One region of the Brevibacterium sp. Z349TD_9 genome, then DNA from elsewhere that is predicted to be linked to it. Evidence: riboswitches for the same ligand, from Rfam matches in the RefSeq annotation. Region 1 holds a riboswitch; the other holds the start of a gene.

Region 1 (4,412 bases):
AGTCCCGCCCAGGTCAGCGCATCCTGACCGAATGTCGGCTCGTCGACGATGAGGACCCGCGGCCTGGGCGCGATCATCGCCGCCACCGACAGCCGCCGCATCTCGCCCCCGGAGAGTCCCTGCGGGTGGGCGTCAGCGATCTCGGTGAGCCCGAGCGTCTCGAGCAGTCTGGTCACCCGCGATTCGACCTCGCTCTCACTCCATCCGGCCAACCTGGGGCCGAGGGCGAGCTCGTCGGCCACGCTGGCCTTGAGGAACTGGTGTTCGGGCTCCTGGAAGACCATTCCGATCCTCGGTGCGAGGAAGGCCGACGGCCAGCGGAAGGGCCGGTCGTGCTTTGCGCCTTCGGCCAGTGTCCCGTGGGCGCGCACTTCGCCTGCGAACTCGGGAATGAGTCCGGCCAGGGTGAGCGCCGTCGTCGACTTGCCGGCGCCGTTGGGTCCGACGATGCCGACCGCCTCGCCGGCTCGGATCTCGAGCGAGAGGTCGGTGGTCGCAGGCACCCCCGCCCGTGGCCGGGCCGCACTCAGCCTCTCAGCGGTGAGCACCGTCCCTCCCGGCTCGCCGGATCGCAACGCTCCCGGCTGACGCGGGGGAGTGCGGGAGCCGGACTCGGGCACCCAGATCCCGGTGGCCCGGAGCACCTCGGCGAGGCCGGGATCACCGAAGACCGCGGACGGCGATCCCTGCGCGACGACGCCGTCCTGCCCGAGGACGATGACAGTGTCGACGTCGTCCGACCACAGACTCACCCGGTGCTCGACGACGATCATCGTCGCCGAGGTGGCCGCCTGGACCGTGAGCACCGCGTCCCGGACCGAGGCCGCCGAGGCGGGGTCGATGTTCGCCGTCGGCTCGTCGAGGACGATGACCTCGGGGGCCATCGCGTGGATGCCGGCGAGTGCGAGGCGCTGCTTCTGGCCCCCGGAGAGTGCGGCCGTGGGGTGGTCGAGGGGCAGGTCGAGGCCGAGCGCTGCCAGGGAGGCGGGGATGCGCTCGTCGATGACTTCGGCGCTCATCCCGAGGTTCTCCATTCCGAAGGCGACGTCGTCGCCGACGCGGGAGAAGATCACCTGCGAATCGGGGTCCTGGAGGACGAGCCCGGTCACACCTCGGCGAGGATCCGGTGGGGCGTCACCGATCACGAGCTCTCCTCCGGCCTCACCCGATTCGACGGGGAGGACACCCGCGATCGCGTGGAGCAGTGTCGACTTCCCCGCCCCTGACGGGCCGAGGAGGAGAACCTTCTCACCTGCGGCGATGTCGAGGTCGAGGGGGCCGACGGCGAGCGTGTCCCGATCGGCGTGCCGCCACGAATAGCCGCGAGCGCGGATCGGCAGACCCATCAGCGGATGCGGCCGGAGGCGAACGAGGACAGCGCCCCGGTCTTCGCGATCGCACGGTAGGCGTACCACGCACCGATGCCGGAGATGACGATGCCGGAGACGATCGCGCACACGGCGTAGGCGAGCTGGTAGGTCAGCTGCCATTCGGCGTTGTAGAGGATGTTCTCGCTCACGGCCATGAAGGCGGCTGCGACGAGACCGGACAGCGTCGTCACCCACAGCGTGAACCTCCGGTAGCCGAAGGCGGCGAAGACGAGTTCGGCACCGAGGCCCTGGATGAAGCCCGACAGGAGCACGGTCGAGCCGAAGTGGGAGCCGAGGACGCCCTCGACGATCGCGGCGAGCACCTCGCAGAGCAGCGCGGCACCGGGCTTGCGGATGATGGCGCCGGCCAGAGGTCCGGCGAGCACCCAGAGTCCGGCGATGAGTCCGATCGAGGGCGGGAAGGCCTGGAAGCCGAGTTCGATGACCTTCCAGCTGGCGGCGAGCACCCAGAAGATCAGGCCGACCGCGATGCCGAGCACCGCGGTGACGACGTAGTCGACGACGCGCCACTTCTTCGTCGGCGGGGCCTGCGTGTAGGCGGGTGCGGACTTCGCGGCGGTTCCGGGCGCGGTGGTTCTCGGCATTGTGCCTCCTCGTGTCTCAAGGAGGGGTAGAAGAGTCTCGACTTCCTTCGGCGGTGCTAGCCGCATCAGGTTCGAGGGTCTGCAGCATGATCTGCACTCTCAGCGCCCCTGCTGGCGCTCCCCTGTCGTGAGACTTACTGTACAGCACCCGCCGCGCCGCCTGTCGGGACCGCGTCAGGCGATCAGGCAGGCGGCGATGGTCGTCATGTGTCGTGCGGCTGTGGTCAGCTCGGGACGATCATCACCGGACCCTCGGCATGGTGGAGGACCCCGCGGGAGACCGAGCCGAGCAGCGCGCTCTTGACCGCTCCGCGACCACGCGTGCCCATCACCGTCAGCTGCGCCCGCTTCGTCGCCTCCGAGAGCATCGCGGTCGCATCGCCGACGACCACCGAGGTGGAGATCGGCAGACCCGGGAACTGCTCGCCGAGCGCATCCGCCTCCGCCGAGAGCGCGGTCTCGAGCTGCTTCTGCCGACGGTCGGCGACGTCGGCGCCGAGCTCGAGCTCGGGATACCAGTAGAGCCACTCCTCGCCGGCGGGCAGGACGGAGACGACCTCGAGTCCGGCCTCCCTCGAGGCGGCCACCTCGGCGGCGGTGAACATCGCGATCCGCGCGGCCTCCGAACCGTCGACGGCGACGACGACCGGTCCGCGGGCCTCGCCGCGCTGTGCTGAGTGCTGGGGGACGACGATCGTCGGGCAGTGCGCGTGCGGGGGCAGGGCCGTGGAGACCGATCCGAGCATGCGACCGAGGAACCCGCCGCGCCCTCGGGCGCCGACGATGACCACCTCGGCGTTGGAGCTGAGGTTGACGAGGACGCCGGCGGCGTCGCCGGATTCGGCCGCGTAAGTCACGGGTTCGGGATGATCGGCGAGGAGTTCGGACGCCTCGGCGAGGAGCTTCTCGGCTCCCCGCAGTGCGGCCTCGTCCTCGGGTTCGGAGGGTATGGAGGCCATGTTCGGGTAGATCATCAGCGGCATCGTGAACGCCGTGACGACGGTCAGGGGGACGCCGCGGTGGAGGGCTTCGATCGCGGCGTAGCGCAGGGCCAGGGCCGCGAGTTCGGATCCGTCGAAGCCGACGAGGACGCCGAGGTCGCGGCTGAGTCCGGACTCGGCGGGCCGCGGGTCGGCGGCGCGGTCATCGGTCGGGTTCGCAGCGGCCTGGCGAGCGGGGTTCCGGTGGGCGTCAGCGTTCATGGCAGTCCTCTCGACGGGGCCTGACCAACCCTGACGATGACGGCGGCCCCGAAAACCACATCCGTCGTCGTCGCCTCCAGTCTACCAGTGCACTTCTACAGCGTGTAGAAAAGTCGCCGAGGCGGTCGCCGGGTTGCTGTGGCGCCGCGGGGTGGCTGTGGCACCGCCGAGTTGCTGTGGCGCCGCGGGGTGGCTGTACGCCCGCGGGGTGGCTGAGCGGCCGGCGGGCGCATGGGGTTGCCGAGTCGAGGACGCCAAGTGTCGATTTCTGGCTCGCGAATCGACACTGAGCGTCCTCGAGTCGCAGCGCGCCGCGGAAAACCGGGCGGCACCCCGCGTAGGCGCCGGGCGCAGGCCCGATGGACAGCCCGGCCTCAGATGGGAAAGCCGAGGTAACTCAGGGCCGCGCGGATGATGTGCTCCTGACCGTGGGAGAGTTCGCTCGCGATGTCCTCGCGCAGCGCCTCCGACGGCGTGAGCCAGTCGAGGCTGAGCGCGTCCGCGCGCGGGGTGCACTCGCCGCGGACCTCCATGACGAAGCACATCGAGATCGCGTGCTGACGCGGGTCGTGGAGGAGCGCCGCTCCCTCGGTGGGGAAGTACTCGGCGATGTGGAACGGCGCGATGGCCGGGGGGACGACCGGCAGCGCGAGCGGACCCAGGTCGTTCTCGGCATGGCGCAGCAGAGCCGCGCGGATCGACTCGTGGTAGCGGATGCGGCCGCCGACGACCTCGCGACCCAGGGTGCCGTCGTCGAGGCGGCGCAGCAGGAGGCCGATCTCCTCGACATCGCCGGCCTCTCCGACGCGGACGGGGATGGCATTGACATAGGGGATGGGGAGACGGCGACGAAGCTGGGCGAACTCGTTGTCGTCGAACCAGTTCTCGTCGAAGTCGAGGGCAGTGCGGGTCATATCCCGATTATGTCACAGTTCACCTCGACGGACGGGTGGGAGGAGGGGGGTCGAGGCGGCTCATGCCGGTCGGGTAAAGTATCTTGATGTCAAGATAAAACTCCGGCCGGGCCGCAGCGTCGCAGTGACGTGGCCTACAGTTGAGTCAACCACTCTCCGGCCAGCGGCGGTCGTGACATGGCCCGCAGCGGTCAACGACGATTGAAGGGATTGTCCATGATTGATCATGAGGTCCGTACCCACAAGAGCTCAGAGAACCTGGCTCGTGAGGATCAGCTCGCCTGGAAGATCGCCGAGGTCGCCTCCGACCCGACGCCCGTC
Region 2 (4,412 bases), 540 kb from region 1:
TCTCGGCGCTCACGCGCATCTACGACAACTACACGCACGTCATCGTCCGCAAGGACGCGAACATCAAGTCCGTCGAGGACTTCAAGGGCAAGACGATCTCGACCGGGTCACCGAAGTCCGGCACCGAGGTCATCGCCAACCGCCTCATCGAATCCGCGGGCCTCGCCGACGGTGATGTGACGAAGCAGCGGCTCGACCTCGCCAAGACGGTCGACGGGATGAAAGACGGGACGATCGACGGCATGGTGTGGTCGGGCGGTCTGCCCACCGCAGGCGTCACCGACCTCTTCACCTCGAACGGCGGGGACGTCGAGTTCGTCGACATCTCCGGGCTCGAGAGCAAGATGAAGGAGCTCAACCCCGTCTACGAGGTGGCCGAGATCCCCGCCGACACCTACAAGGGCGCGGGCACGGTGAAGACGATCGTCACCCCGAACGTTCTCATGGTCCGCAACGACATGGATGAGGGCACGCAGTGCGCGCTGACGAAGCTCATCTATGACAAGAAGGCCGACCTCGAGAAGGTCCATGCGGCCGCGAAGGACATCACACTCGACACTGCGGTGCCGCCGGAGCCGATCACACTCGCACCCGGCTCGCAGAAGGCCCTCGACGAGCTGCAGAAGTGAGGGACTGAGTCCGTCGACGATGGTCAGCGCTCGATCCACGCGGCGCTCGAAATCCGCGTCCGGGGCGACTCGGATTTCCGGCTGCGCGTGGATCGGCGGCCTGGGTCCCGGCCCCGCGTGGATCGGCGGCCCGGGTCCCGGCCCCGCGTGGAGCGACGCTGCCAGCGCGCCCCGCGCCTCAGCCTCGGCGGGGGCCGACCGTCGGCTCGGGAAGGTACACCTGGGCCCCGCGCTCGAGGAACTCCCGGCTCTTGGCCTGCATGCCCGCGATCGCGGCCTGCGCCTCGGCGCTTCCGTAGGTGTCGCGGATGTCCTGGGAGATGCGCATCGAGCAGAACTTCGGCCCGCACATCGAGCAGAAGTGCGCGGTCTTCGCCGGTTCGGCGGGCAGGGTCTCGTCGTGGAATGCCTCCGCTGTCTCCGGGTCGAGGCCGAGGGCGAACTGATCGCGCCAGCGGAACTCGAACCGCGCCTTCGACAGTGCATCGTCACGGGCGCTCGCCCCGGGATGTCCCTTCGCGACGTCGGCGGCGTGCGCGGCGATCTTGTACGTGATCACGCCCGTCTTGACGTCCTCGAGGTCGGGCAGGCCCAGGTGCTCCTTCGGGGTGACGTAGCAGAGCATCGCGGTGCCGTAGCGGGCGATCTCCGTGGCCCCGATCGCCGAGGTGATGTGGTCGTAGCCGGGAGCGATGTCCGTGACCAGCGGGCCCAAGGTGTAGAAGGGCGCGCCGTCGCAGAGCTCCTGCTGCCTCTCGACGTTCTCCCGCACGAGGTGGAGCGGGATGTGGCCGGGGCCTTCGACCATGACCTGGACGTCGTGGGCCCACGCGCGCTTCGTCAGCTCGGCGAGGGTGTCGAGTTCGGCGAACTGTGCGGCGTCGTTGGCGTCGGCGATCGATCCGGGACGCAGCCCGTCGCCGAGGGAGAAGGCGACGTCGTACTGGGCGAAGATCTCGCAGAGCTCGTCGAAGTGGGTGTAGAGGAAGTTCTCCTCGTGGTGGGCCAGGCACCAGCCGGCCATGATCGAGCCCCCGCGAGAGACCATGCCGGTGACCCGGTCCGCGGTGAGCGGGACGTAGCGGAGCAGCACGCCCGCGTGCACGGTCATGTAGTCGACGCCCTGCTCGCACTGTTCGATGACGGTGTCGCGGTAGATCTCCCAGGTGAGCGCCTCGGCGTCGCCGTCGACCTTCTCAAGTGCCTGGTAGATGGGGACGGTGCCGATGGGGATCGGGGAGTTGCGGATGATCCATTCGCGGGTGGTGTGGATGTCGTTGCCCGTCGAGAGGTCCATGAGGGTGTCGGCACCCCACTTCGCGGCCCACTGGAGCTTCTCCACCTCCTCGGCGATCGAGCTCGTCACCGCGGAATTGCCGATGTTCGCGTTGATCTTGACGAGGAACGCCTTGCCGATGATCATCGGTTCGGACTCGGGATGGTTGATGTTCGAGGGGATGATCGCCCGGCCGGCGGCGACCTCGGAGCGGACGAGTTCGACGTCGCACTGTTCGCGGATCGCGACGTAGCGCATCTCCGGAGTGATGATGCCCTTCCTGGCGTAGTGCATCTGCGTGACGGTGCGTCCGTTCTTCGCTCGCCGAGGTGACCGCTCCGGACCCTGCCACTGCTGAGAGGGCGCCCCGCGGCGGACGGCGGCTCGGCCGTCGTCTTCGATGAGGTGTCCGCGCGCCTCGTAGGTCTCCGTGTCGTCGCGGTCGGCGATCCAGGGCGCGCGGTGCGGCGGAAGCCCGTGTTCGGGAACGGCGCCGGGGCCGACGGTGCGGTAGACGTGGACGGGCTCGTTGGGGCGGCCGTTCGTGTCCTCGAGGTCGATGCGGGTGACCGGCACGCGGATGTCGTGCTCGCTGTCCTCGAGCCAGGCCAGGGAGTGCGAGGGGTACTGCTCGAGGGGGAAGTCCTCGGCGGGCGTGGTGTTTTCGGGTGTGTCAGGGGTAGGCGCAGTCATCTGCGATCCTCTCTTCCTCCGCCGGTATCAACCGGATCAGGTTCAACGGTCTCGAGCGGCCCTAGCCCGATCTCAGCCTCCTGCCGGAGGCCCCCGTGGGGTCACACAACGACTATCACAGTGTGCGCGTCGCCACAAAACAGCGCGTCCCGTCGACCGTTCGGCGACTGCCGATCGCCCTCGATTAACGCGCACCCGGTCGCTCTCGATCAACGCGGCGGGAGAAAATCGATGCTCCCGCGAAGTCGGTCGCTTTCGATCAACGCGCAGCCGGAATTCCGAGTCCGGGGCGACGCGGAATTCGGGCCCCGCGTGGATCGGGGCTGGAAGTGTCGGCTGCGCGTGGATCGAGGCTGGAAGTGTCGGCTGCGCGTGGATCGGCGTGCGGAGTGCCGGCGCCGGCCCCTACGCTCCCTGGAAGAAGGCCTTGGCGGCGGCACCGAGGGCGACGACGTCGCTGATCGCGCACATCTCCCGCGCCGAGTGCATCGAATAGAGCGCCGGTCCCACGTCGACGGTCGTCATCCCCATCCGCGTCGCCGTCAGCGGTCCGATCGTCGACCCGCACGGCACGGCGTTGTTCGACACGAAGTCCTGGTATTCGACCCCGGCCGCAGCGCACGCCTGCGCCCACACCGCGGTGCCCACGGCGTCGGTTGCATACCGCTGCTGGGCATTGTGCTTGAGCAGGGGTCCGCCGCCGAGGCGGGGCCGCACCTGCGGGTCGTGCCGCTCCTGATAGTTCGGGTGGACGGCATGACCGGCGTCCGAGGACACGCACACCGACCCGGCCAGCGCGGCGAGGTGGTCGCTGCGCGTCGCGTCGGGGTAGAGGGAGGCGACGATGCGCTCGGCGACGTCGGCGAGGAACGGTCCGCTCGCCCCGGACCGAGAGTTCGACCCGATCTCCTCGTGGTCGAACCCGGCGAAGAGGGCGAGGTGGTCGAGCGCCTCGGCGTCGAGCCCGACCATCGCGGTGACCCCGGCGTGGACGGAGAGGAGGTTGTCCAGCCTCGGCGAGGCGAAGAACTCGTCTGCGGCACCGAAGAGCGCAGGCTCCTGGACGGGGATCGTGTAGACGTCGTGGCCGACGATGAGCTCGGGATCCACCTCGGCGGAGGCGGCGAGGAGCTCGAGGACGTCGGCCTCGGCGAGGTCGGCGAGACCGACGATCGGGGTCGTGTGCCGCTGCTTGTCGAGGGTGAGGCCCTCGTTGACCTGCCGGTCGAGGTGGATGGCCAGCTGCGGGATGCGCGCGATCGCCCCGGTGCGCGCGAGAACGACGGTGCCGTCGGCGAGGCTGAGGCGCCCGGCGAACGCGAGCTCCCGGTCGAGCCACGAGTTGAGCAGCGGCCCGCCGTAGATCTCGACGCCGACCTGGCGCACCCCGGCGGTCGCGAACTCCTCACCGGGCTTGAGCTTGAAGGCGGGGGAGTCGGTGTGCGACCCGAGGACGCGGAACGGCGGGATCACCGAGGTGGTCTCTGTCGGGGTCATCCACGCGATGATCGCACCGTCGCGGACGACGAAGTATCCGCGGCCGGGTTCGAGCGCCCAGGAGTCGCGTTCGTCGAGCCGGTGGAAGCCGGCGGCGCCGAGACGGTCGGCGGCGGCAGCGGTGGCATGATAGGAACTGGGAGAGGCAGAGACGAATTCCGAGAGATCGGCTGCGACCTGCGCGTTTGCTGTCTGGTCGGTGGGAGGAGTGCTCATTTTCTCAGCCTATCCTTTGCGGTAGCTTTGATCACAGGTGCTTTGATCACAGCTCCGAAGCGGCAGACCCGGGACGACGAATGAGATTGCGAGGGGACTTC

Evidence for each region. A riboswitch is a leader RNA that binds a small molecule or an ion and turns the genes downstream of it on or off. The one in region 1 is predicted to bind thiamine pyrophosphate.
Region 2: it holds a riboswitch for thiamine pyrophosphate, as region 1 does, so the genes downstream of both, thiC (phosphomethylpyrimidine synthase ThiC) here and AC0VYB_RS04080 (ECF transporter S component) in region 1, are expected to answer to the same signal.

What each region holds. Positions count from the first base shown of each region.
Region 1 is NZ_CM149680.1:930,563-934,974, forward strand. Features, by position in the region: gene AC0VYB_RS04075 (ABC transporter ATP-binding protein) at 1-1,346, opposite strand, end outside; gene AC0VYB_RS04080 (ECF transporter S component) at 1,346-1,975, opposite strand; TPP riboswitch at 2,001-2,109, opposite strand; gene AC0VYB_RS04085 (universal stress protein) at 2,200-3,177, opposite strand; gene AC0VYB_RS04090 (DUF4916 domain-containing protein) at 3,552-4,091, opposite strand; gene AC0VYB_RS04095 (MmgE/PrpD family protein) at 4,308-4,412, shown strand, end outside.
Region 2 is NZ_CM149680.1:392,385-396,796, forward strand. Features, by position in the region: gene AC0VYB_RS01730 (TAXI family TRAP transporter solute-binding subunit) at 1-629, shown strand, start outside; gene thiC (phosphomethylpyrimidine synthase ThiC) at 808-2,598, opposite strand; TPP riboswitch at 2,595-2,705, opposite strand; gene AC0VYB_RS01740 (M18 family aminopeptidase) at 3,004-4,311, opposite strand.